DNA from 3 places in the Lysinibacillus sp. FSL L8-0126 genome. Region 1 is predicted to be linked to each of the others. Evidence: a T-box and tRNA genes for the amino acid it is inferred to sense, from the RefSeq annotation. Region 1 holds a T-box; the other regions hold tRNA genes.
The links. A T-box is a leader RNA that pairs with one kind of tRNA and senses whether it is charged. The one in region 1 lies ahead of serS (serine--tRNA ligase), so its partner is inferred to be a tRNA-Ser.

Region 1 (7,049 bases):
TTTTCTCCAAACATAAAGGCTAACATCGCAATACCTAAAGAGATAGAGTCACTTAACATATGACCTGCGTCTGATAAAAGAGCTAAGCTATTCGTTAAAAAACCACCAATTGCCTCTACTATCATATAGCCTGTAATAATAATAAACGACAGTAATAACACCTTTTTATTTGCACCATGTGTATGATCATGACCGTGATCGTGTTGATGTCCCATTTATATTCCTCCATTTCATTTAATTATGTGTCGCATGCTCAATAGCTTGCTTCAATAAATTCATAATGTGATCGTCATCCTTAGAATAATACAAGGTTGTTCCCTCTCTTCGAAATTTCACTAAGCGTAAATTTTTTAAAAAACGTAATTGATGAGAAACAGTCGATTGGCCTAAATCTAAAATTTCAGCAATGTCGTTGACTGAATGTTCATCTGTACATAGTAAGTTTAAAATGCGAATTCGAGTCGGATCACTCAATGCCTTAAAGGTTTGAGATACTACAAATAATGTCTCTTCATCTAAATGCTGAATTGCAATTTTTTGTGTTTTTGAACTTTTTAATGTTTCATCCATAAAAGTTTACCCCATTCTTAAATATTTATATATGAGCATGTGTTCATGTATAAATATATAGGGTTATTTTAGGAATGTCAATAATCAACTATACCGAAGCCTAGTTGCATTCAGATTTAGCTTTGTGCTTACACAAAGCGTTCCTTTCTGATTCCTTGACACCCGCTGAAAGAAAGTTAAAAGTAGCAATTACCAATTAAGCAGGATAAACTACTTTATAAGGAGAGATTTTTAGTGGATATTTTTGAAACAGATCGTCAATTTATGAAACAAGCATTAGAAGAAGCCAAAAAAGCAGCTATACTTGGGGAAGTGCCTATAGGTGCTGTACTTGTTTATAATGGGGAAATTATTGCAAAAGCTCATAATTTACGAGAAACAACACAAAATGCAACAACACATGCTGAGCTAATGGTTATTCAAGAGGCTTGTAAAAAAATCGGCAGCTGGCGTCTCGAAAAAACAACACTCTATGTTACGCTTGAACCTTGCCCAATGTGCGCAGGTGCAATTTTGCAATCTCGTGTACCACGTGTTGTCTATGGTGCAAGAGATATCAAAGCAGGCTGTGTAGATTCACTCTATCGTTTATTAAACGATGCACGCTTTAACCATGAATGTGAAGTATCTGAAGGAATCTTAGCAGATGAATGTGGACAAATTTTAACCGATTTTTTTAAAGCCTTACGAGAGCGTAAAAAAGCTGAGAAAAAAGCACGTATAGCTTCGAAAAATGAGACTATCAATTAAAGAAGGTGCCTCCTAATGAGACACCTTCTTTTTTATCCTCAGAGTAATAGCAATATATATGAACTGTGTCGTAGCAGCAACAGTAATGAATATTAAGGTTAAATAGTTAATCGTCTGAAAACACATTCACCTTCGATATAACTTTGCTTGTAAAGATACATCTGGTGGTCAATGAGTAACTTTCCACCATTAGCTTCCTGTAACTGTCCTTTTCTTTCTTCATTTACTTAGTATAGCGTCCAATTTCATTATGAAGAACTTGTGCTATAAAATCTTTCTCTATTCTAGTTTCCCCTGTTAATAAAATCGGAGCATTTTTCTTTGCGCTACGACTGGCCTTTTCAAGTTGAGACTTCATTTCAGTGTTTATCGTAATGAAATCCTCTAGACGATAGGCCGTATGATTATCTCGAGATAGATTATGTCCCAGGAAATTATTTAAGCATTTTAATTGCTTACTTTCATAAAAATGCTCTGAGAATTCAATTGCCTCCATAGCTTTCCATTGCTCCATAATGGGATAAGTTTAGCGATAAATAACTAAAACCATCTAATGTTGTAAGCTGTTGCCCATAGGTTAAAACGGGTTTCCCTGGTTGCATAACTTCAAAAACGGTACTTGTTTCAGGTGTTAAGCCAATTTCTAATAATATATTTAAATTTGCTAGATTATAAAAAATTGCAAAACCTTTCATGGGAGATTTCAATTTTGGAAAAGCAAAAAAGCCATTTTAGATTCTCCCCTAAAGGATGGTCTAAAATAGCTTTTATTTGTTTTTTATTTTGGTGCGATTACGTCTTTACCACCCATATAAGGTCTTAAAACTTCAGGAATCACTACGCTTCCATCAGCTTGTTGATAGTTTTCCAGGATAGCCGCAACTGTACGACCAATGGCAAGACCTGAACCATTTAATGTGTGAACATACTCTGGTTTTGCATTTGGCTCACGACGGAAGCGGATATTTGCACGTCGTGCTTGGAAATCCTCAAAGTTAGAACAAGAAGAAATTTCACGGTACATGTTTTGTGCTGGAATCCACACTTCTAAATCATATTTCTTTGCTGCAGTAAAGCCTAAATCGGCTGTACACATTTTTAGTTTACGATATGGTAATCCTAATAATTGCAGTACTTTTTCAGCATGACCTGTTAATAGCTCTAATTGTTCGTATGATTCCTCTGGTTTTACAAAACGAACTAGTTCTACTTTATTGAATTGGTGTTGACGGATTAAACCACGTGTATCACGTCCTGCAGAACCTGCCTCTGAGCGGAAGCATGCACTGTACGCAGCAAAGCCTTGTGGTAAAGCCTCAGCTGGTAATATTTCATCACGATAGAAGTTCGTTACTGGAACCTCTGCTGTTGGAATCATGAAATAATCCGTTTCTTCTAATTTGAATACATCTTCCTCGAATTTTGGAAGCTGTCCAGTACCTGTTAAGCTATCACGATTTACAATGACAGGTGGTAGCATTTCCTCATAGCCATGCTCTTCTGCATGTAAATCCATCATGAACGTCATTAATGCACGTTCTAAACGAGCTCCAAGACCACGGTAGAATAAGAAACGGCTACCTGTTACTTTTGCGCCACGTTCAAAATCCACAATTTTCAAATCTGTCGCTAGATCCCAATGTGCTTTAATATCAAAATCAAATGCTGGAATTTCGCCCCAAGTATATTCCTCAACATTGTCGTCCTCTGTTGTACCTACTGGGACAGATTCATGAGGAATGTTTGGTAAACGCATCATCATATCTTTAAAGCGCTCTTCTACATCATTTAATTGATTGTCTAATTCTTTAATTTCATCGCCTACCTGACGCATACGAGCAATGACTTCATCTGCGTTTTCCTTATTGCGCTTCATAAGTGAAATTTGTTCAGATACTTTATTACGTTCTGCTTTTAATTCTTCCGTTTTAGCAATTAATTCACGACGCTTTGCATCTAAGCCTTCAAAGTCATCTAAGTTACCTAAATCTTCATTACGTGTTAATAGCATTTCTTTAATTTCCGCGAAATTATCGCGTACACGTTTAATATCTAACATATTCATACCTCCAATAGTTTCTTTAATGATGGGAAATTGTTGCATCAAAATAAACACAAAAAAGCCCTCATCCCTGGAAAGGGACGAGAGCTACCCGCGTTGCCACCCTAATTGACTAGGCGTATGCCTAATCCACTTATTTTATAACGGCATTTCAGCCGGCTACAGCCTACTTCACTCACTTCGACTGTGCAACTCCAGGACGGATTCACAAGTGCTTTTATCAGCTTCCACCAACCGCTGACTCTCTAAAAAAAACGTGCTTGTTACTACTTCCCATCATCGTGTTCAATTATTTAAATTTTAACCATACTGTACTATATGAAAACAAATTTTGCAAGTCATACCATAGAGGAGACAAAATATTCAAGAATTCGCTTATCTGCTGTTAATTCAGGATGAAACGAACAACCTAATAAATGACCATCTTGCGCCAAAATTATTTTTCCGTCATGCTGAGCGAGAACATCAACATCTTTACCTACCGCTTCAATATGAGGTGCACGAATAAAAACTGCTGGAATACGTGCACCTATTTTAGGAATATCCAGTTGAACTTCGAAGCTATCTATCTGACGTCCAAATGAATTTCTTGCTACCGTCACATCCATAACTGCTAAATGCGGTTCGTCATCCACTAATTGATTGGCTAATAAAATTAATCCTGCGCATGTCCCAAATACCGGTAAACCTTGCTGTGCAAGTTCACGGATTGGCTCTAGTAGGTCAAAACGGTCCAGCAATTTTCGCATTGTCGTACTTTCCCCACCAGGTAGTACAAGTCCATCGAGATTCACTAAATCCTTCTTCTGTTTTACTAAAATCGCTTCACAATCAAGCCCTTCTAACATTTGGACATGCTCACGGACTGCTCCTTGTAATGCTAAAACACCAATTCGTTTCATTTTACCAGCCTCGCTCTTGCATACGCTCGTTTTGCCCAAGCTGTGCAATATCAATACCCTTCATTGGTACACCGAGCTCTTTAGATATTTCAGCAATTAGCTTATAGTCTTTATAGTGGGTAGTCGCCTCCACAATAGCACGTGCAAATTTTTCTGGATTTTCGGATTTGAAAATACCAGAGCCCACGAAAACGCCATCAGCTCCAAGCTCCATCATTAATGCAGCATCGGCTGGCGTAGCAACACCACCTGCCGCAAAATTTACTACTGGTAAACGACCAAGACGTTTAATTTCTCTTAATAATTCGAAAGGAGCCCCCAGTAATTTTGCCTCCGTCATTAATTCATCTTCTGTCATACCCACTACTTTACGTACCTGAGCATTTACTTTGCGAATATGTCGAACTGCCTCCACTATATTCCCTGTTCCTGGTTCACCTTTTGTTCGTAGCATTGACGCGCCTTCTCCGATACGACGGGCTGCTTCACCTAAATCACGACAGCCGCACACAAACGGTACTGTGTAATCACTTTTTAATAAATGGTATTCTTCATCTGCTGGTGTTAAAACTTCACTTTCATCAATATAATCAACCCCCATTGCCTCTAAAACGCGTGCTTCAACGATATGCCCTATACGTGCCTTTGCCATAACAGGAATGGTTACAGCCGCCATTACTTCCTCCACAATACGAGGATCAGCCATACGTGCAACGCCACCTGCCTTACGAATATCTGAAGGTACCCTTTCTAATGCCATAACGGCTACAGCGCCTGCTGCTTCTGCTATTTTTGCTTGCTCTGCATTAATGACGTCCATAATAACGCCGCCCTTTTGCATTTCTGCCATTCCACGTTTTACTAACTCTGTACCTGTTTGTTTCATTTTCTAACCTCCACCTTTATGATGAAGTTTAGTATAATAGAAATTGACCATATAAAAATATCCAGTTTTTAAAATAATCATAAGGTCAGGAGGTTATACAACATGGATATGCTTTTATTTCAGCTTGAAAGAGATAGTGATAAACCGCTTTATGATCAGCTTTATAACGGTATTAAGGATGCTATTATTTCCAAGAAAATAATGGTAGGAGAAAAATTACCGTCAAAAAGAAAATTATCCGATTTTTTAAATATTTCTCAAACAACAATTGAAATTGCTTATGCACAGCTATTAGCTGAAGGTTATATTATGTCTAAATCACGGGTTGGCTACTTTGTTGAAGAAATAGATGAACTACCCTACATTCAGCAAGACAATGTAACCTCCGTCAATGAGCATCCTAAGAAAAAAACATACAAAATTGATTTTAATCCTGGTTCTATTGATATCGATGCCTTTCCGTTTCAAACATGGAGAAAGTATGCGAAAGAGCTTTTTGACGATACCTCAAAAGAATTATTATTAACAGGTGAACCTCAAGGTGAACTTTCTTTACGTACAGAGATTGCAAATTATCTATATCAATCACGCGGTGTTGTCTGTCATCCAGAGCAAATCGTAATTGGCTCTGGTACTGAACAGCTTCTGCCTATGATCCTACGTCTTTTTAACGACGATACCTGCTTTGCCCTAGAAAACCCAGGGTACCCAGCCGTGCATCGTATGTTTTCGCAGCATAAACGAAAAGTCTATCCGATTGCAGTGGATGAAGAGGGAATTATTATTCATGAGCTTGAAAAAACGAGCGCTAATGTCGTTTATATTACACCCTCACACCAATTTCCTACCGGTGCGGTATTATCTGCCACTAGACGGGCACAAGCTTTAAACTGGGCTGCTCAGAGCTCCTCACGTTATATTATTGAAGATGATTATGATTCGGAATTTCGTTATGCTGGAAAACCAATTCCTGCACTACATGCCTTAGATCGAAATGATACAGTGATTTACATGAGTACTTTTACAAAGTCATTAATGCCATCCTTGCGAGTAGCTTATTTTGTACTTCCACCTAAACTACTTGCCACATATAACGATGTCTTTAATTATTATTCATCTACTGTACCTCGCTTCGATCAGCATATCGTGGCAAATTTTATGCGAGACGGGCATTTTGCAAAGCACCTTAATCGAATGCGTAAAGTTTATCGAAAAAAACATGATAAGCTAACCTCCTTTTTAGAAAAATATTCTTCAGCGATTAAAATAACTGGTGAACAAGCTGGAATGCATATTTTATTAGAAGTACAGCACATTTTATCAGAAAAACAATTACAGCAACTTGCTTCTCAAGCGGAGATTGGTATTTATCCGTTATCTGCTTATAGACTAGACCATTATGAATCTTCACATGCTCAATTTTTACTTGGCTTTGGTGGAATACCTGTTCAAACAATTGAACAATCCATTGAACAGCTGATGGATTGTTGGGAAATAGAAAAAAATGACCCGTCTACTAGTTAGTAGATAGGTCATTTTCTTTTACGTTTCAATCAATTGAATCTGATAGTGTTCAAACCATGTATGAATTTGCCCTAAATATGCTAAAAGCTGAGGCCCTGCCATTAATTGCCCATACCATGGAATTTTAAAAGAGCTACCTCCCGATTCAATTAACTCTGCAAGCTTTTGTCGTTCAAATAGTTCATGTAAAATTGAATTTTTATCGTGAAGGATTTCTCTCAACCATTTTTGAACACCTGCTGTATAAACAGGGTGGTACGTTTTAGGATAAGGATTCTTTTTACGATACAACACTTCATCAGGTAATAAGTGTGCCATCGATTTTCGAAGTAATCCTTTTTCTATTCCATCCAAA
Region 2 (7,049 bases), 770 kb from region 1:
TAATCGAGGTATTTAAAAATACCTCGATATTTTTTTAGAAAAGTAGTTGACGAATGATATCTTGATATTGTATTATATTAATTGTCGCTAAGACATAACGAAATGCTCGATGAAAAACACAAAAAACTTTTTCAAAAAAGTAGTTGACATGATTTGAGCGAGATGTTAATATTAAGAAGTCGCTGAAAAACGACTTGAATAATGAACCTTGAAAACTGAACAAGCAAAACGTAATCAATAAAGTTTTCAGTAACTAACTTCGGTTAATGAACGAAACAAAATTTTGGACATCAAAATGATGCCAGCAAAACAATTTGAGCTATTCAAATTTCCTTTATGGAGAGTTTGATCCTGGCTCAGGACGAACGCTGGCGGCGTGCCTAATACATGCAAGTCGAGCGAACAGAGAAGGAGCTTGCTCCTTCGACGTTAGCGGCGGACGGGTGAGTAACACGTGGGCAACCTACCTTATAGTTTGGGATAACTCCGGGAAACCGGGGCTAATACCGAATAATCTGTTTCACCTCATGGTGAAATACTGAAAGACGGTTTCGGCTGTCGCTATAGGATGGGCCCGCGGCGCATTAGCTAGTTGGTGAGGTAACGGCTCACCAAGGCGACGATGCGTAGCCGACCTGAGAGGGTGATCGGCCACACTGGGACTGAGACACGGCCCAGACTCCTACGGGAGGCAGCAGTAGGGAATCTTCCACAATGGGCGAAAGCCTGATGGAGCAACGCCGCGTGAGTGAAGAAGGATTTCGGTTCGTAAAACTCTGTTGTAAGGGAAGAACAAGTACAGTAGTAACTGGCTGTACCTTGACGGTACCTTATTAGAAAGCCACGGCTAACTACGTGCCAGCAGCCGCGGTAATACGTAGGTGGCAAGCGTTGTCCGGAATTATTGGGCGTAAAGCGCGCGCAGGTGGTTTCTTAAGTCTGATGTGAAAGCCCACGGCTCAACCGTGGAGGGTCATTGGAAACTGGGAGACTTGAGTGCAGAAGAGGATAGTGGAATTCCAAGTGTAGCGGTGAAATGCGTAGAGATTTGGAGGAACACCAGTGGCGAAGGCGACTATCTGGTCTGTAACTGACACTGAGGCGCGAAAGCGTGGGGAGCAAACAGGATTAGATACCCTGGTAGTCCACGCCGTAAACGATGAGTGCTAAGTGTTAGGGGGTTTCCGCCCCTTAGTGCTGCAGCTAACGCATTAAGCACTCCGCCTGGGGAGTACGGTCGCAAGACTGAAACTCAAAGGAATTGACGGGGGCCCGCACAAGCGGTGGAGCATGTGGTTTAATTCGAAGCAACGCGAAGAACCTTACCAGGTCTTGACATCCCGTTGACCACTGTAGAGATATAGTTTCCCCTTCGGGGGCAACGGTGACAGGTGGTGCATGGTTGTCGTCAGCTCGTGTCGTGAGATGTTGGGTTAAGTCCCGCAACGAGCGCAACCCTTGATCTTAGTTGCCATCATTTAGTTGGGCACTCTAAGGTGACTGCCGGTGACAAACCGGAGGAAGGTGGGGATGACGTCAAATCATCATGCCCCTTATGACCTGGGCTACACACGTGCTACAATGGACGATACAAACGGTTGCCAACTCGCGAGAGGGAGCTAATCCGATAAAGTCGTTCTCAGTTCGGATTGTAGGCTGCAACTCGCCTACATGAAGCCGGAATCGCTAGTAATCGCGGATCAGCATGCCGCGGTGAATACGTTCCCGGGCCTTGTACACACCGCCCGTCACACCACGAGAGTTTGTAACACCCGAAGTCGGTGAGGTAACCTTTTGGAGCCAGCCGCCGAAGGTGGGATAGATGATTGGGGTGAAGTCGTAACAAGGTAGCCGTATCGGAAGGTGCGGCTGGATCACCTCCTTTCTAAGGATTATTTCGGAATACAAACCTAGGGTTTGTAAGATTACGTTTTGCGTTCAGTTTTGAAGGTTCATTCTTCTTGAATGAATTACTTCTAATTATGTGCTCCTGTCGCTACGCTTTCGTCGCAAAGCTGCGAGATGTATAAGCAGGCAGTAGCTTTGTTCTTTGAAAACTGGATAAAACGACATTGAAATTGTAACAAACACATTTATTTTTTTAAGTTTTTTTATAGGCTTAATAACTTGGTTAAGTTATTAAGGGCGCACGGCGAATGCCTTGGCACTAGGAGCCGAAGAAGGACGGCACTAACACCGATATGCTTCGGGGAGCTGTAAGTGAGCTTTGATCCGGAGATTTCCGAATGGGGGAACCCACTACGTTTAATCGCGTAGTATCTTGACGTGAATACATAGCGTCTTGAAGGCAGACCCAGGGAACTGAAACATCTAAGTACCTGGAGGAAGAGAAAGAAAAATCGATTCCCTGAGTAGCGGCGAGCGAAACGGGAAGAGCCCAAACCAAGAGGCTTGCCTCTTGGGGTTGTAGGACACTCAATACGGAGTTACAAAAGAGCGAGTTAGATGAAGCGACTTGGAAAGGTCCGCCAGAGCAGGTAAAAGCCCTGTAGTCGAAAGTTCGTTCTCTCCTGAGTGGATCCTGAGTACGGCGGAACACGTGAAATTCCGTCGGAATCCGGGAGGACCATCTCCCAAGGCTAAATACTACCTAGTGACCGATAGTGAACCAGTACCGTGAGGGAAAGGTGAAAAGCACCCCGGAAGGGGAGTGAAAGAGATCCTGAAACCGTGTGCCTACAAGTAGTTAGAGCCCGTTAATGGGTGATAGCGTGCCTTTTGTAGAATGAACCGGCGAGTTACGATTACGTGCGAGGTTAAGCTTTAGAAGGCGGAGCCGCAGCGAAAGCGAGTCTGAATAGGGCGAAATAGTACGTGGTCGTAGACCCGAAACCAGGTGATCTACCCATGTCCAGGGTGAAGGTAAGGTAACACTTACTGGAGGCCCGAACCCACGCACGTTGAAAAGTGCGGGGATGAGGTGTGGGTAGCGGAGAAATTCCAATCGAACTTGGAGATAGCTGGTTCTCTCCGAAATAGCTTTAGGGCTAGCCTCGTGATGAGAATACTGGAGGTAGAGCACTGTTTGGACTAGGGGGCCATCCCGGTTTACCGAATTCAGACAAACTCCGAATGCCAGATATTTATACACGGGAGTCAGACTGCGAGTGATAAGATCCGTAGTCAAAAGGGAAACAGCCCAGACCACCAGCTAAGGTCCCAAAGTAATCGTTAAGTGGAAAAGGATGTGGCGTTGCACAGACAACCAGGATGTTGGCTTAGAAGCAGCCATCATTTAAAGAGTGCGTAATAGCTCACTGGTCGAGTGACGCTGCGCCGAAAATGTATCGGGGCTAAACGATTCACCGAAGCTGTGGATTGACATCTACGATGTCAGTGGTAGGAGAGCGTTCTAAGTGCGTTGAAGTCAGACCGGAAGGACTGGTGGAGCGCTTAGAAGTGAGAATGCCGGTATGAGTAGCGAAAGACGGGTGAGAATCCCGTCCACCGTATGACTAAGGTTTCCTGAGGAAGGCTCGTCCGCTCAGGGTTAGTCGGGACCTAAGCCGAGGCCGATAGGCGTAGGCGATGGACAACAGGTTGATATTCCTGTACCACCTCCTCACCGTTTGAGAAATGGGGGGACGCAGTAGGATAGGGTAAGCGCGCTGTTGGTTATGCGCGTCCAAGCAGTAAGGCGTGTGTGTAGGCAAATCCGCACACTGTAACGTTGAGCTGTGATGGCGAGTCCGTATGGACGAAGTTCCTGATTTCACACTGCCAAGAAAAGCCTCTATCGAGGTGAGAGGTGCCCGTACCGCAAACCGACACAGGTAGTCGAGGAGAGAATCCTAAGGTGTGCGAGAGAACTCTCGTTAAGGAACTCGGCAAAATGACCCCGTAACTTCGGGAGAAGGGGTGCTCTTGAGCGTGCAAGCGCATGAGAGCCGCAGTGAATAGGCCCAGGCGACTGTTTAGCAAAAACACAGGTCTCTGCAAAACCGTAAGGTGACGTATAGGGGCTGACGCCTGCCCGGTGCTGGAAGGTTAAGAGGAGTGGTTAGCGCAAGCGAAGCTGCGAATTGAAGCCCCAGTAAACGGCGGCCGTAACTATAACGGTCCTAAGGTAGCGAAATTCCTTGTCGGGTAAGTTCCGACCCGCACGAAAGGCGTAACGATCTGGGCACTGTCTCAACGAGAGACTCGGTGAAATTATAGTACCTGTGAAGATGCAGGTTACCCGCGACAGGACGGAAAGACCCCGTGGAGCTTTACTGTAGCCTGATATTGAATTTTGGTACAACTTGTACAGGATAGGTAGGAGCCAGAGATCTCGGAGCGCCAGCTTCGAAGGAGGCGTCGGTGGGATACTACCCTGGTTGTATTGAAATTCTAACCCATGCCCCTTAGCGGGGCAGGAGACAGTGTCAGGCGGACAGTTTGACTGGGGCGGTCGCCTCCTAAAAGGTAACGGAGGCGCCCAAAGGTTCCCTCAGAATGGTTGGAAATCATTCGTAGAGTGTAAAGGCACAAGGGAGCTTGACTGCGAGACCTACAAGTCGAGCAGGGTCGAAAGACGGGCTTAGTGATCCGGTGGTTCCGCATGGAAGGGCCATCGCTCAACGGATAAAAGCTACCCCGGGGATAACAGGCTTATCTCCCCCAAGAGTCCACATCGACGGGGAGGTTTGGCACCTCGATGTCGGCTCATCGCATCCTGGGGCTGTAGTCGGTCCCAAGGGTTGGGCTGTTCGCCCATTAAAGCGGTACGCGAGCTGGGTTCAGAACGTCGTGAGACAGTTCGGTCCCTATCCGTCGTGGGCGTAGGAAATTTGAGAGGAGCTGTCCTTAGTACGAGAGGACCGGGATGGACACACCGCTGGTGTACCAGTTGTCTTGCCAAAGGCATCGCTGGGTAGCTATGTGTGGACGGGATAAGTGCTGAAAGCATCTAAGCATGAAGCCCCCCTCAAGATGAGATTTCCCATTACGCAAGTAAGTAAGATCCCTCAAAGACGATGAGGTAGATAGGTTCGAGGTGGAAGTGTGGTGACACATGGAGCTGACGAATACTAATCGATCGAGGACTTAACCAAAATGTTTGAACCATTCAATGTACGTTTATCCAGTTTTGAAAGAATAAAAAATATTATAATATACTTGTAATTTTGATAAAATATGTTATAATAAGTATTGTCTTTCAAATAGTCTAGTGATGATGGCAAAGAGGTCACACCCGTTCCCATACCGAACACGGAAGTTAAGCTCTTTAGCGCCGATGGTAGTTGGGGGCTTCCCCCTGTGAGAGTAGGACGTCGCTAGGCTATATACTAAAATTATTCCGAAGTAGCTCAGTTGGTAGTAGCACCTGACTGTTAATCAGGTTGTCGCAGGTTCGAGTCCTGCCTTCGGAGCCATTCTTGGAGAGTTGTCCGAGTGGCCGAAGGAGCACGATTGGAAATCGTGTAGGCGGTTAACACTGTCTCAAGGGTTCAAATCCCTTACTCTCCGCCAGCACTTTGATTTATTCCAAAAGTTGGCCCCTTGGTCAAGTGGTTAAGACACCGCCCTTTCACGGCGGTAACACGGGTTCGAATCCCGTAGGGGTCACCATTTAAATACCCAGATGGAGGATTAGCTCAGCTGGGAGAGCATCTGCCTTACAAGCAGAGGGTCGGCGGTTCGAGCCCGTCATCCTCCACCATTATTTTTACAATAGTATATGATTATCGCGGGGTGGAGCAGTGGTAGCTCGTCGGGCTCATAACCCGAAGGTCGTTGGTTCAAATCCGGCCCCCGCAACCAAATGGTCCCGTGGTGTAGCGGTTAACATGCCTGCCTGTCACGCAGGAGATCGCCGGTTCGATCCCGGTCGGGACCGCCATTTATTTTAATAACAAGGGTCAGTAGCTCAGTTGGTAGAGCATTAGATTGAAGCTCTAAGTGTCGGCGGTTCGATTCCGTCCTGACCCATCATGTTTTTTTGCCGGTGTAGCTCAGTTGGTAGAGCAACTGACTTGTAATCAGTAGGTCGTGGGTTCGACTCCTATCGCCGGCACCATGTATTCCCGGAGGGGTAGCGAAGTGGCTAAACGCGGCGGACTGTAAATCCGCTCCTTAGGGTTCGGCGGTTCGAATCCGTCCCCCTCCACCAGTTTTATTATTATAGGGGCATAGTTCAACGGTAGAATAGAGGTCTCCAAAACCTTTGGTGTGGGTTCGATTCCTACTGCCCCTGCCAATTAATTTTATGGCGATTGTGGCGAAGTGGTTAACGCACCGGATTGTGGTTCCGGCATTCGTGGGTTCGATTCCCATCAGTCGCCCCATTTAAAGTAAAATTAATAAAAATTATAATATAATGGCGATTGTGGCGAAGTGGTTAACGCACCGGATTGTGGTTCCGGCACTCGTGGGTTCGATTCCCATCAGTCGCCCCATTTATATAATTATCTTTTGGGGTATAGCCAAGCGGTAAGGCAACGGATTTTGATTCCGTCATGCCCTGGTTCGAATCCAGGTACCCCAGCCATTTTGCGGAAGTAGTTCAGTGGTAGAACACCACCTTGCCAAGGTGGGGGTCGCGAGTTCGAACCTCGTCTTCCGCTCCAACTTCGATGGCGGCATAGCCAAGTGGTAAGGCACAGGTCTGCAACACCTTTATCACCGGTTCAAATCCGGTTGCCGCCTCCATATTTTAACTCTAATCGGTGTATCCGATTTTTTTTATCTCCATTATGCCGGTGTGGCGGAATTGGCAGACGCGCACGACTCAAAATCGTGTTCCTTTGGAGTGTCGGTTCGACCCCGACCACCGGTATCTTTTACAGCGAAGAATCCTTGAAATAACAAGGGTTCTTTTTTTTATGTAGAAAATATGTAGAAAACTTTAAAAGATGTTCAATAATTTGTGGTAAAATAGTATTAATTTGAATGGGGGTATTTGGTATATGAGTCAAGAAATTAAAGATGGTAAAGTAGTTTCTTTTATTAATATGAAAGGTGGCGTAGGAAAAACCACTCTTTGTATAGGTATAGGAGAATATCTAGCTAATTATGAAGGAAAAAAGATTCTATTAATCGATTTA
Region 3 (7,049 bases), 1.1 Mb from region 1:
AGGAAATATCCTGGCTATCTTGTCATTAGCGCTGGCCTCTAAAAAAGGAAAACACATTATTTCATCTCAAGCTGAGCATACGTCTGTGCATGCAGCGTTGAATACGCTTGAGAAAATGGGTTTTATAGTGACAAAATTGCCTTTACAGATGGATGGATGGATTGACCTTGAACAATTACAGCAAGCAATCCGCAAAGATACGGCTTTGATTACAATTCAACATGTCAATTCTGAAATTGGTGCTATTCAGCCTGTAGAGAAAATAATAGAGATGGCTAAAAAATCTGATGTTTTCAGCCATATTGACTGTGTACAATCATTTGGGAAGCTTGCTATACCAAGTGGAGTAGATGCCATCACAATCTCAGCTCATAAAATAGGTGGACCAAAGGGGTGTGGTGCTGTCTATCTGAATCCTGCGCTCCGAGTACCTGCCTTAACACCGGGTGTGACTCATGAGAGGGGTTTAAGAGGCGGCACATTAGATACACCAGCAATTGTAGCCTTTGCGGCAGCAATTGAAAACTATCAATATGAAAGACAACATTATGAGACTTTAAGAAGATTTTTGAAAAACAATTTGCCTGAAACATGCCAATTAATAGAATGTAACCAACAATTGCCTACTATTTGTGGCGTAATGATGGATAAAATAGAGGGACAATATGTTCTTTTAAAGTTAAATGAGGCAGGAATCTGTATTTCGACGGGTAGTGCATGTGATATTCATAGTGAATCTGGAACGAAAGCCATTTTATCAATGGGTTACTCTTTGGAAGCAGCACGCCAATTTTTTAGACTATCTTTTGGAGCTTCCACTACATTTGAAGAAATTCTAAGATTGAAACAAGAGCTTTTAACTATTTAATGAAACAACAAGTGAAGGGTTTTCTATACCCTTTCCTTGTTTAGAAATAGATTATAAGCTAAGAAAATAGGTGAAATAAAATAATTGTTTTCTTTTGAAACAACAATTGTTATAATATTTTGCAGGGCAATATTTTCTCTTACTTAGCAAAAATAACTTCAAAAAGTAATAATTTCTTTTTTTTATAAAAAAGTATTGCACAATGTGAGAAAACGTTATACAATAATTCTTGTCTTGAAGGACAGGTAAACAACTTCAAAACAAGATACATAAAGAAACTTCTGCTAAGAACGCAGAAGCCAGCACATCCATGTGCAAGTCTAGTGATGATGGCAAAGAGGTCACACCCGTTCCCATACCGAACACGGAAGTTAAGCTCTTTAGCGCCGATGGTAGTTGGGGGCTTCCCCCTGTGAGAGTAGGACGTCGCTAGGCATAATACCCAGGAGGATTAGCTCAGCTGGGAGAGCATCTGCCTTACAAGCAGAGGGTCGGCGGTTCGAGCCCGTCATCCTCCACCATATGCCGGTTTAGCTCAGCAGGTAGAGCAACTGACTTGTAATCAGTAGGTCGTGGGTTCGATTCCTATAGCCGGCACCATTTTTTTAGAGCCATTAGCTCAGTTGGTAGAGCATCTGACTTTTAATCAGAGGGTCGAAGGTTCGAGTCCTTCATGGCTCACCATTTTTAAATAATAATAAGCGGGTGTGGCGGAATTGGCAGACGCACTAGACTTAGGATCTAGCGCCGCAAGGCGTGGGGGTTCGACTCCCTTCACCCGCACCATTATTTCATTGCCAGATAAAAAAACTTATGCACATGCGGAAGTAGTTCAGTGGTAGAACACCACCTTGCCAAGGTGGGGGTCGCGAGTTCGAACCTCGTCTTCCGCTCCAAATGTGCCGGGGTGGCGGAACTGGCAGACGCACAGGACTTAAAATCCTGCGGTAGGTGACTACCGTACCGGTTCGATTCCGGTCCTCGGCACCATTTTTAATGCGCCCGTAGCTCAATTGGATAGAGCGTCTGACTACGGATCAGAAGGTTATGGGTTCGACTCCTGTCGGGCGCGCCAAAAAGAACGGGAAGTAGCTCAGCTTGGTAGAGCACTTGGTTTGGGACCAAGGGGTCGCAGGTTCGAATCCTGTCTTCCCGACCATTTCCAAAGAAATTATGGGGCCTTAGCTCAGCTGGGAGAGCGCCTGCCTTGCACGCAGGAGGTCAGCGGTTCGATCCCGCTAGGCTCCACCATAATAAATTAACCAGTATAAAGATCCTGGCGGCGTAGCTCAGCTGGCTAGAGCGTACGGTTCATACCCGTAAGGTCGGGGGTTCGATCCCCTCTGCCGCCATCTTAAAGGACCTTTAGCTCAGTTGGTTAGAGCAGACGGCTCATAACCGTCCGGTCGCAGGTTCGAGTCCTGCAAGGTCCACCATTTATATATTGCAACGGAGGTATACCCAAGTCTGGCTGAAGGGATCGGTCTTGAAAACCGACAGGCGGGTAACACCGCGCGGGGGTTCGAATCCCTCTACCTCCTCCAGTTTTAAATCTTTATAAATGGTGCTTTAAAAACTCGAAACCGTATAAAATTATCGCGGGGTGGAGCAGTGGTAGCTCGTCGGGCTCATAACCCGAAGGTCGTTGGTTCAAATCCGGCCCCCGCAACCAAATGGTCCCGTGGTGTAGCGGTTAACATGCCTGCCTGTCACGCAGGAGATCGCCGGTTCGATCCCGGTCGGGACCGCCATTATTTTCATAAGAAGATATGATAAGCAAAAGAAAATAAGCTTAGCATGGACGAAATGGGTCAGTAGCTCAGTTGGTAGAGCATTAGATTGAAGCTCTAAGTGTCGGCGGTTCGATTCCGTCCTGACCCACCATTTATGCGGGTGTAGTTTAATGGTAAAACCTCAGCCTTCCAAGCTGATGTCGTGGGTTCGATTCCCATCACCCGCTCCAAGGGCCTATAGCTCAGCTGGTTAGAGCGCACGCCTGATAAGCGTGAGGTCGATGGTTCGAGTCCATTTAGGCCCATCATTATTCCGAAGTAGCTCAGTTGGTAGTAGCACCTGACTGTTAATCAGGTTGTCGCAGGTTCGAGTCCTGCCTTCGGAGCCATTTTTATGTGGGGAAGTACTCAAGAGGCTGAAGAGGCGCCCCTGCTAAGGGTGTAGGTCGGGTAACCGGCGCGAGGGTTCAAATCCCTCCTTCTCCGCCATTGGCCCGTTGGTCAAGTGGTTAAGACACCGCCCTTTCACGGCGGTAACACGGGTTCGAATCCCGTACGGGTCATACTAAGTGCAGTAGATGAATTACATCTACTGCACTTTTTAATTGATTTGATAACATAGTTACTATAAAAATGAAGCCTTCACAGAACATCGAATCTGTGAAGGCTTGTTAATTATATAGGAAGTTAAGAAATTTTTCTCCCTTTTCCGTAGGGGATCATAAACGCATAACAAGGAACTTAGACAAATGAACTTAGACAAATGTAAGTTCTGTATTGTATAATTTTGTATTTTGAAGCTAGATGGACTAAGCTAATGATAAAGGAGGGATAGGAATGAATGAAAAATTAAAGTGGGTGCACAATCAGCTGGATAAAGCAAATGACGGAACAGCTTTACTGCCATATTTTACATTGGAACAAGTAAAGAAAGTGGGGCAATTTCTACGTACATATGAGCAATTTGAAAAGACACCTCTCCATCATCTTGATTCACTTGCTTCATGGATGGGTGTAGAAAAAATTTTGGTAAAAGACGAATCCTATCGATTTGGCTTAAACGCATTTAAAGTATTAGGCGGAGTTTATGCAATTGCGCAGTATGTTGCCAATAGACTCCAGAAAAATATAGAGGAACTATCGTTTGAACAATTAAAATCATCAGAAGTAAAAGCGCAGGTAGGAAATTTAACCTTTATTTCAACAACAGATGGTAACCATGGTCGTGGTGTGGCATGGGCGGCTCGTGAACTAGGGTATCAAGCGCGAATATATATGCCAGCTGGCAGTGCCGATGAACGTTTACAGCATATTAAAAAAGAAGGAGCCTATGCTGAAATAACGACAATGAATTATGATGAAACCGTGCGTTATTCCTCGCAGCTAGCACAAGAAAATGGCTGGGTCCTGATTCAGGATACGATGTGGGATGGCTACGAAGAAATACCATTATGGATTATGCAAGGCTACACAACACTTGTACATGAAATCGTTGAACAGATGCAGCAAGCTCCGACACATGTATTTTTACAAGCTGGTGTTGGGTCATTTGCAGGGGCAGTAGTAGCTTTTTTACAACAATATTATGAGCAGGATATTACATTTGTGTTAGTTGAGCCACATGTTGCTAATTGTTATTATGAGAGCTTTAAGGCAGGTACTGAGCAATATGTAACTGTTGGTGGAGAGATGAAAACCATAATGGCGGGCCTTGCTTGCGGTGAACCTAATCCACAGGCTTGGCGACTCTTAAAAGCCCATATAAAAATAAGCATCTCCTGTGAAGAAGAAATAGCAGCAACAGGAATGCGCGTTCTTGCAAATCCATTGGCTTCAGACTCACGTATTATAGCAGGAGAATCAGGAGCGGCTCCGTTTGGTTGCTTTTATGAATTAATGACTAATGAACACTACAAAGATTTAATACTCGACCTACAGCTAGACGAACATGCGAGGGTGTTGTTTATTAATACAGAGGGTGACACAGATAAAAAGAATTATCATCACATAGTGTGGCATGGGAAATATGCGAATCAATGAACAGTAAGATAGCTGGATCATTTTTAAACTACCAAAACAATGCAGAAGAAACGAACTATTGCGAAATAAGAGTATCTCGCGATAGTTTATTTTTTCCTTGCTTATTTTACGATTGTAAAAGACCTTATTAGTGAATAGTAATATGGGCAATTTTAAAAGCACCATAATCATCTATTGTAACAGTATAGGTCTTATAGCAATCATAGAATTGATAATTTTCTTGTGCATCATAAAAATCACACGTTTCGTTCATATCCACATAGTATTGACCATTTGAAAATTGTACATCTAATACCCCATTGTTTTAAATAGAAGTAATATGTAATTTCATTACTATATTTCTCTAATTTTTGATAAGCTGAACTGCCAAGTGCAAGCATATCAGCAATCCAATAAAAATCACCCTCATTGAGTGCCATCTCATAATACAAACGGAATGCTTACACGAATTGACCAGCTAGTATAGCGTCTGCTTCGTTAGTGGATTCTGTTTCAATAATAGATAGTTGACTGTTTTCATAAACATTCGCAACAGCACGAACTTCATTTGCTGAAAGTGGCTTAGCAATCCATCAAAATTGGTCAAGCATACTGTAAAGAGGGATGGAGAAGGCAAAGTTAGTACTTGTTTTGTATGACTCTCATGGTGACAATTTGGACACTTCATCCTATCACGTTCCTGTGAAATATTTATTATTCATATCGGTGTATAAAAACTCAGATTATAGATTTTTATGGAATTATATATTCTGAAAGGATGATTATAGTTCGATTAATATTTTTTATTTTGTCTTGACCTTAACGTTGCGTCAAAGTTTACAGTAGCATTAGAGGAGGTGAGCACATGGAATATTCCATTCAGGAGCTTGCTCAATTGTCGGGTGTTAGCACGAGAACATTGCGTTATTATGATGAAATTGGGTTGCTGAAGCCAGCCAGAACAAATGAGGCAGGGTATCGATTCTATGGCCAATTGGAGGTCGATATGCTACAGCAGATTTTATTTTATCGTGCATTAGATATGAAACTTGCGACGATTCAAGCGATTATTAAGGCGCCAAATTTTCAACATGCAGAGGCGCTAAAAGCACATAGAGCAGCTTTGCTTCAACGCCAGGAACAGCTTGTAACAATCTTACAGACGGTAGAAAAAACAATACAATCCATTGAGGGGGAACAACCGATGTCCAATGAAGAAAAATTTAAAGGTTTTAAAGAAAGGTTAATCGAAGATAATGAAAAGCAATACGGACAAGAAATTCGTGCGAAATATGGAGAAGGCACAGTGGATGCTTCGAATGCTAAGCTTATGAATATGACAGAGCAACAATATCAGGCGATGCAAGAGCTAGAACAGCAAATGTTTGAGCGGTTAGCAGAGGCTATGGAGCTCGGGAATCCTACAAGTGACATTGCGATGGAAGTGGCAGAATTGCATAAACGCTGGCTAAGCTTTACATGGAATGAATATTCTCAAGAGGCCCATGCAGGACTTGCACAAATGTATATAGCTGACGAACGATTTACGGCTTATTATGATGAGCGAGGTGCAATGGGAACTGCACAATTTTTACACGATGCAATCATAGCTTACACGAGTAAATAAATAGGTCTTCCTTATGCTGACATGTTTTAGAAATCGTAAATTAGGAAAAAATGAAGGCATGAGGAGGAGATTTTTTTGGATCAACAAGTAATGCAACAATTAAAAAGACAACTAGAGCAAGAATTGCAAGAAATTGAACAACGATTAGAGGAATCAGAGCGTCCCCAAGCGACAGAGCTATCTAATTATGATAATCATCCTGCTGATAATGCGAGTGATTTAACGGATCAGCTAACAGAAATGGCTATGGATGAGCATCTTGGCGACAATGCGGAGGAAATTAAAAAAGCTCTTCAAGCAATGGCAGACGGAACATATGGTAAATGTGTGGTCTGTGGTGAAGACATTCCATTAGGACGTTTAGAGGCTATGCCGCAAGCTTTGACATGCGTGGAGCATGCAGAACAGAAAGAAGAAAACTTACGACCGGTGGAAGAAGATGTACTATCTTCAACACCAAGATCTGATGATTTTATTGAACTTGAGGAATTTGGCTCTTCCGATACACCGCAAGATAAAATTTAGTAAGTTTTTCCTCGTGAAAGCAGTATAATAGCTGTAGAGGTGAGGATATGAAGATTATTGATTTACATTGTGATGCGCTTTTAAAATTAACAACTCTTGAAACGGCAAATTTTGCAGAGGATGAGCGTCTTCATACCAATCAAAAAAGACTGCAATTAGGGCAAATAGAGGCTCAAGTATTCGCCATCTTTATTGACCCAGAAATCCCACAAAATCTGCAATTTCTTGAGGTCATGCGCCAAATTGAAGCATTTCATACCCATGTTTTACAAACAGA

Region 2: it encodes a tRNA-Ser, which carries the amino acid that the T-box ahead of serS (serine--tRNA ligase) is inferred to sense. The anticodon was not compared.
Region 3: it encodes a tRNA-Ser, which carries the amino acid that the T-box ahead of serS (serine--tRNA ligase) is inferred to sense. The anticodon was not compared.

Annotation. Positions count from the first base shown of each region.
Region 1 covers NZ_CP152028.1:1,489,419-1,496,467, forward strand. Annotated here, with positions in the region: gene MHI34_RS07180 (cation diffusion facilitator family transporter) at 1-215, opposite strand, end outside; gene MHI34_RS07185 (metalloregulator ArsR/SmtB family transcription factor) at 235-570, opposite strand; gene tadA (tRNA adenosine(34) deaminase TadA) at 805-1,320, shown strand; gene MHI34_RS07195 (sigma 54-interacting transcriptional regulator) at 1,544-1,816, opposite strand; gene MHI34_RS07200 (hypothetical protein) at 1,803-2,015, opposite strand; gene serS (serine--tRNA ligase) at 2,099-3,379, opposite strand; T-box leader at 3,456-3,671, opposite strand; gene pdxT (pyridoxal 5'-phosphate synthase glutaminase subunit PdxT) at 3,721-4,284, opposite strand; gene pdxS (pyridoxal 5'-phosphate synthase lyase subunit PdxS) at 4,286-5,170, opposite strand; gene MHI34_RS07220 (PLP-dependent aminotransferase family protein) at 5,273-6,694, shown strand; gene asnB (asparagine synthase (glutamine-hydrolyzing)) at 6,713-7,049, opposite strand, start outside.
Region 2 covers NZ_CP152028.1:2,255,263-2,262,311, forward strand. Annotated here, with positions in the region: rRNA gene MHI34_RS10970 (16S ribosomal RNA) at 334-1,885, shown strand; rRNA gene MHI34_RS10975 (23S ribosomal RNA) at 2,130-5,057, shown strand; rRNA gene rrf (5S ribosomal RNA) at 5,170-5,285, shown strand; tRNA gene MHI34_RS10985 (tRNA-Asn) at 5,302-5,378, shown strand; tRNA gene MHI34_RS10990 (tRNA-Ser) at 5,384-5,475, shown strand; tRNA gene MHI34_RS10995 (tRNA-Glu) at 5,500-5,574, shown strand; tRNA gene MHI34_RS11000 (tRNA-Val) at 5,590-5,665, shown strand; tRNA gene MHI34_RS11005 (tRNA-Met) at 5,692-5,766, shown strand; tRNA gene MHI34_RS11010 (tRNA-Asp) at 5,770-5,845, shown strand; tRNA gene MHI34_RS11015 (tRNA-Phe) at 5,862-5,934, shown strand; tRNA gene MHI34_RS11020 (tRNA-Thr) at 5,947-6,022, shown strand; tRNA gene MHI34_RS11025 (tRNA-Tyr) at 6,032-6,115, shown strand; tRNA gene MHI34_RS11030 (tRNA-Trp) at 6,129-6,202, shown strand; tRNA gene MHI34_RS11035 (tRNA-His) at 6,215-6,290, shown strand; tRNA gene MHI34_RS11040 (tRNA-His) at 6,326-6,401, shown strand; tRNA gene MHI34_RS11045 (tRNA-Gln) at 6,419-6,493, shown strand; tRNA gene MHI34_RS11050 (tRNA-Gly) at 6,498-6,572, shown strand; tRNA gene MHI34_RS11055 (tRNA-Cys) at 6,581-6,654, shown strand; tRNA gene MHI34_RS11060 (tRNA-Leu) at 6,701-6,781, shown strand; gene MHI34_RS11065 (AAA family ATPase) at 6,912-7,049, shown strand, end outside.
Region 3 covers NZ_CP152028.1:2,603,567-2,610,615, forward strand. Annotated here, with positions in the region: gene MHI34_RS12795 (cysteine desulfurase family protein) at 1-868, shown strand, start outside; rRNA gene rrf (5S ribosomal RNA) at 1,188-1,303, shown strand; tRNA gene MHI34_RS12805 (tRNA-Val) at 1,314-1,389, shown strand; tRNA gene MHI34_RS12810 (tRNA-Thr) at 1,393-1,468, shown strand; tRNA gene MHI34_RS12815 (tRNA-Lys) at 1,477-1,552, shown strand; tRNA gene MHI34_RS12820 (tRNA-Leu) at 1,570-1,654, shown strand; tRNA gene MHI34_RS12825 (tRNA-Gly) at 1,690-1,764, shown strand; tRNA gene MHI34_RS12830 (tRNA-Leu) at 1,770-1,858, shown strand; tRNA gene MHI34_RS12835 (tRNA-Arg) at 1,867-1,943, shown strand; tRNA gene MHI34_RS12840 (tRNA-Pro) at 1,951-2,027, shown strand; tRNA gene MHI34_RS12845 (tRNA-Ala) at 2,044-2,119, shown strand; tRNA gene MHI34_RS12850 (tRNA-Met) at 2,147-2,220, shown strand; tRNA gene MHI34_RS12855 (tRNA-Ile) at 2,228-2,304, shown strand; tRNA gene MHI34_RS12860 (tRNA-Ser) at 2,320-2,412, shown strand; tRNA gene MHI34_RS12865 (tRNA-Met) at 2,466-2,540, shown strand; tRNA gene MHI34_RS12870 (tRNA-Asp) at 2,544-2,619, shown strand; tRNA gene MHI34_RS12875 (tRNA-Phe) at 2,677-2,752, shown strand; tRNA gene MHI34_RS12880 (tRNA-Gly) at 2,758-2,831, shown strand; tRNA gene MHI34_RS12885 (tRNA-Ile) at 2,833-2,906, shown strand; tRNA gene MHI34_RS12890 (tRNA-Asn) at 2,914-2,990, shown strand; tRNA gene MHI34_RS12895 (tRNA-Ser) at 3,000-3,090, shown strand; tRNA gene MHI34_RS12900 (tRNA-Glu) at 3,093-3,164, shown strand; gene MHI34_RS12905 (diaminopropionate ammonia-lyase) at 3,439-4,641, shown strand; gene MHI34_RS12910 (MerR family transcriptional regulator) at 5,486-6,247, shown strand; gene MHI34_RS12915 (TraR/DksA C4-type zinc finger protein) at 6,323-6,772, shown strand; gene MHI34_RS12920 (dipeptidase) at 6,820-7,049, shown strand, end outside.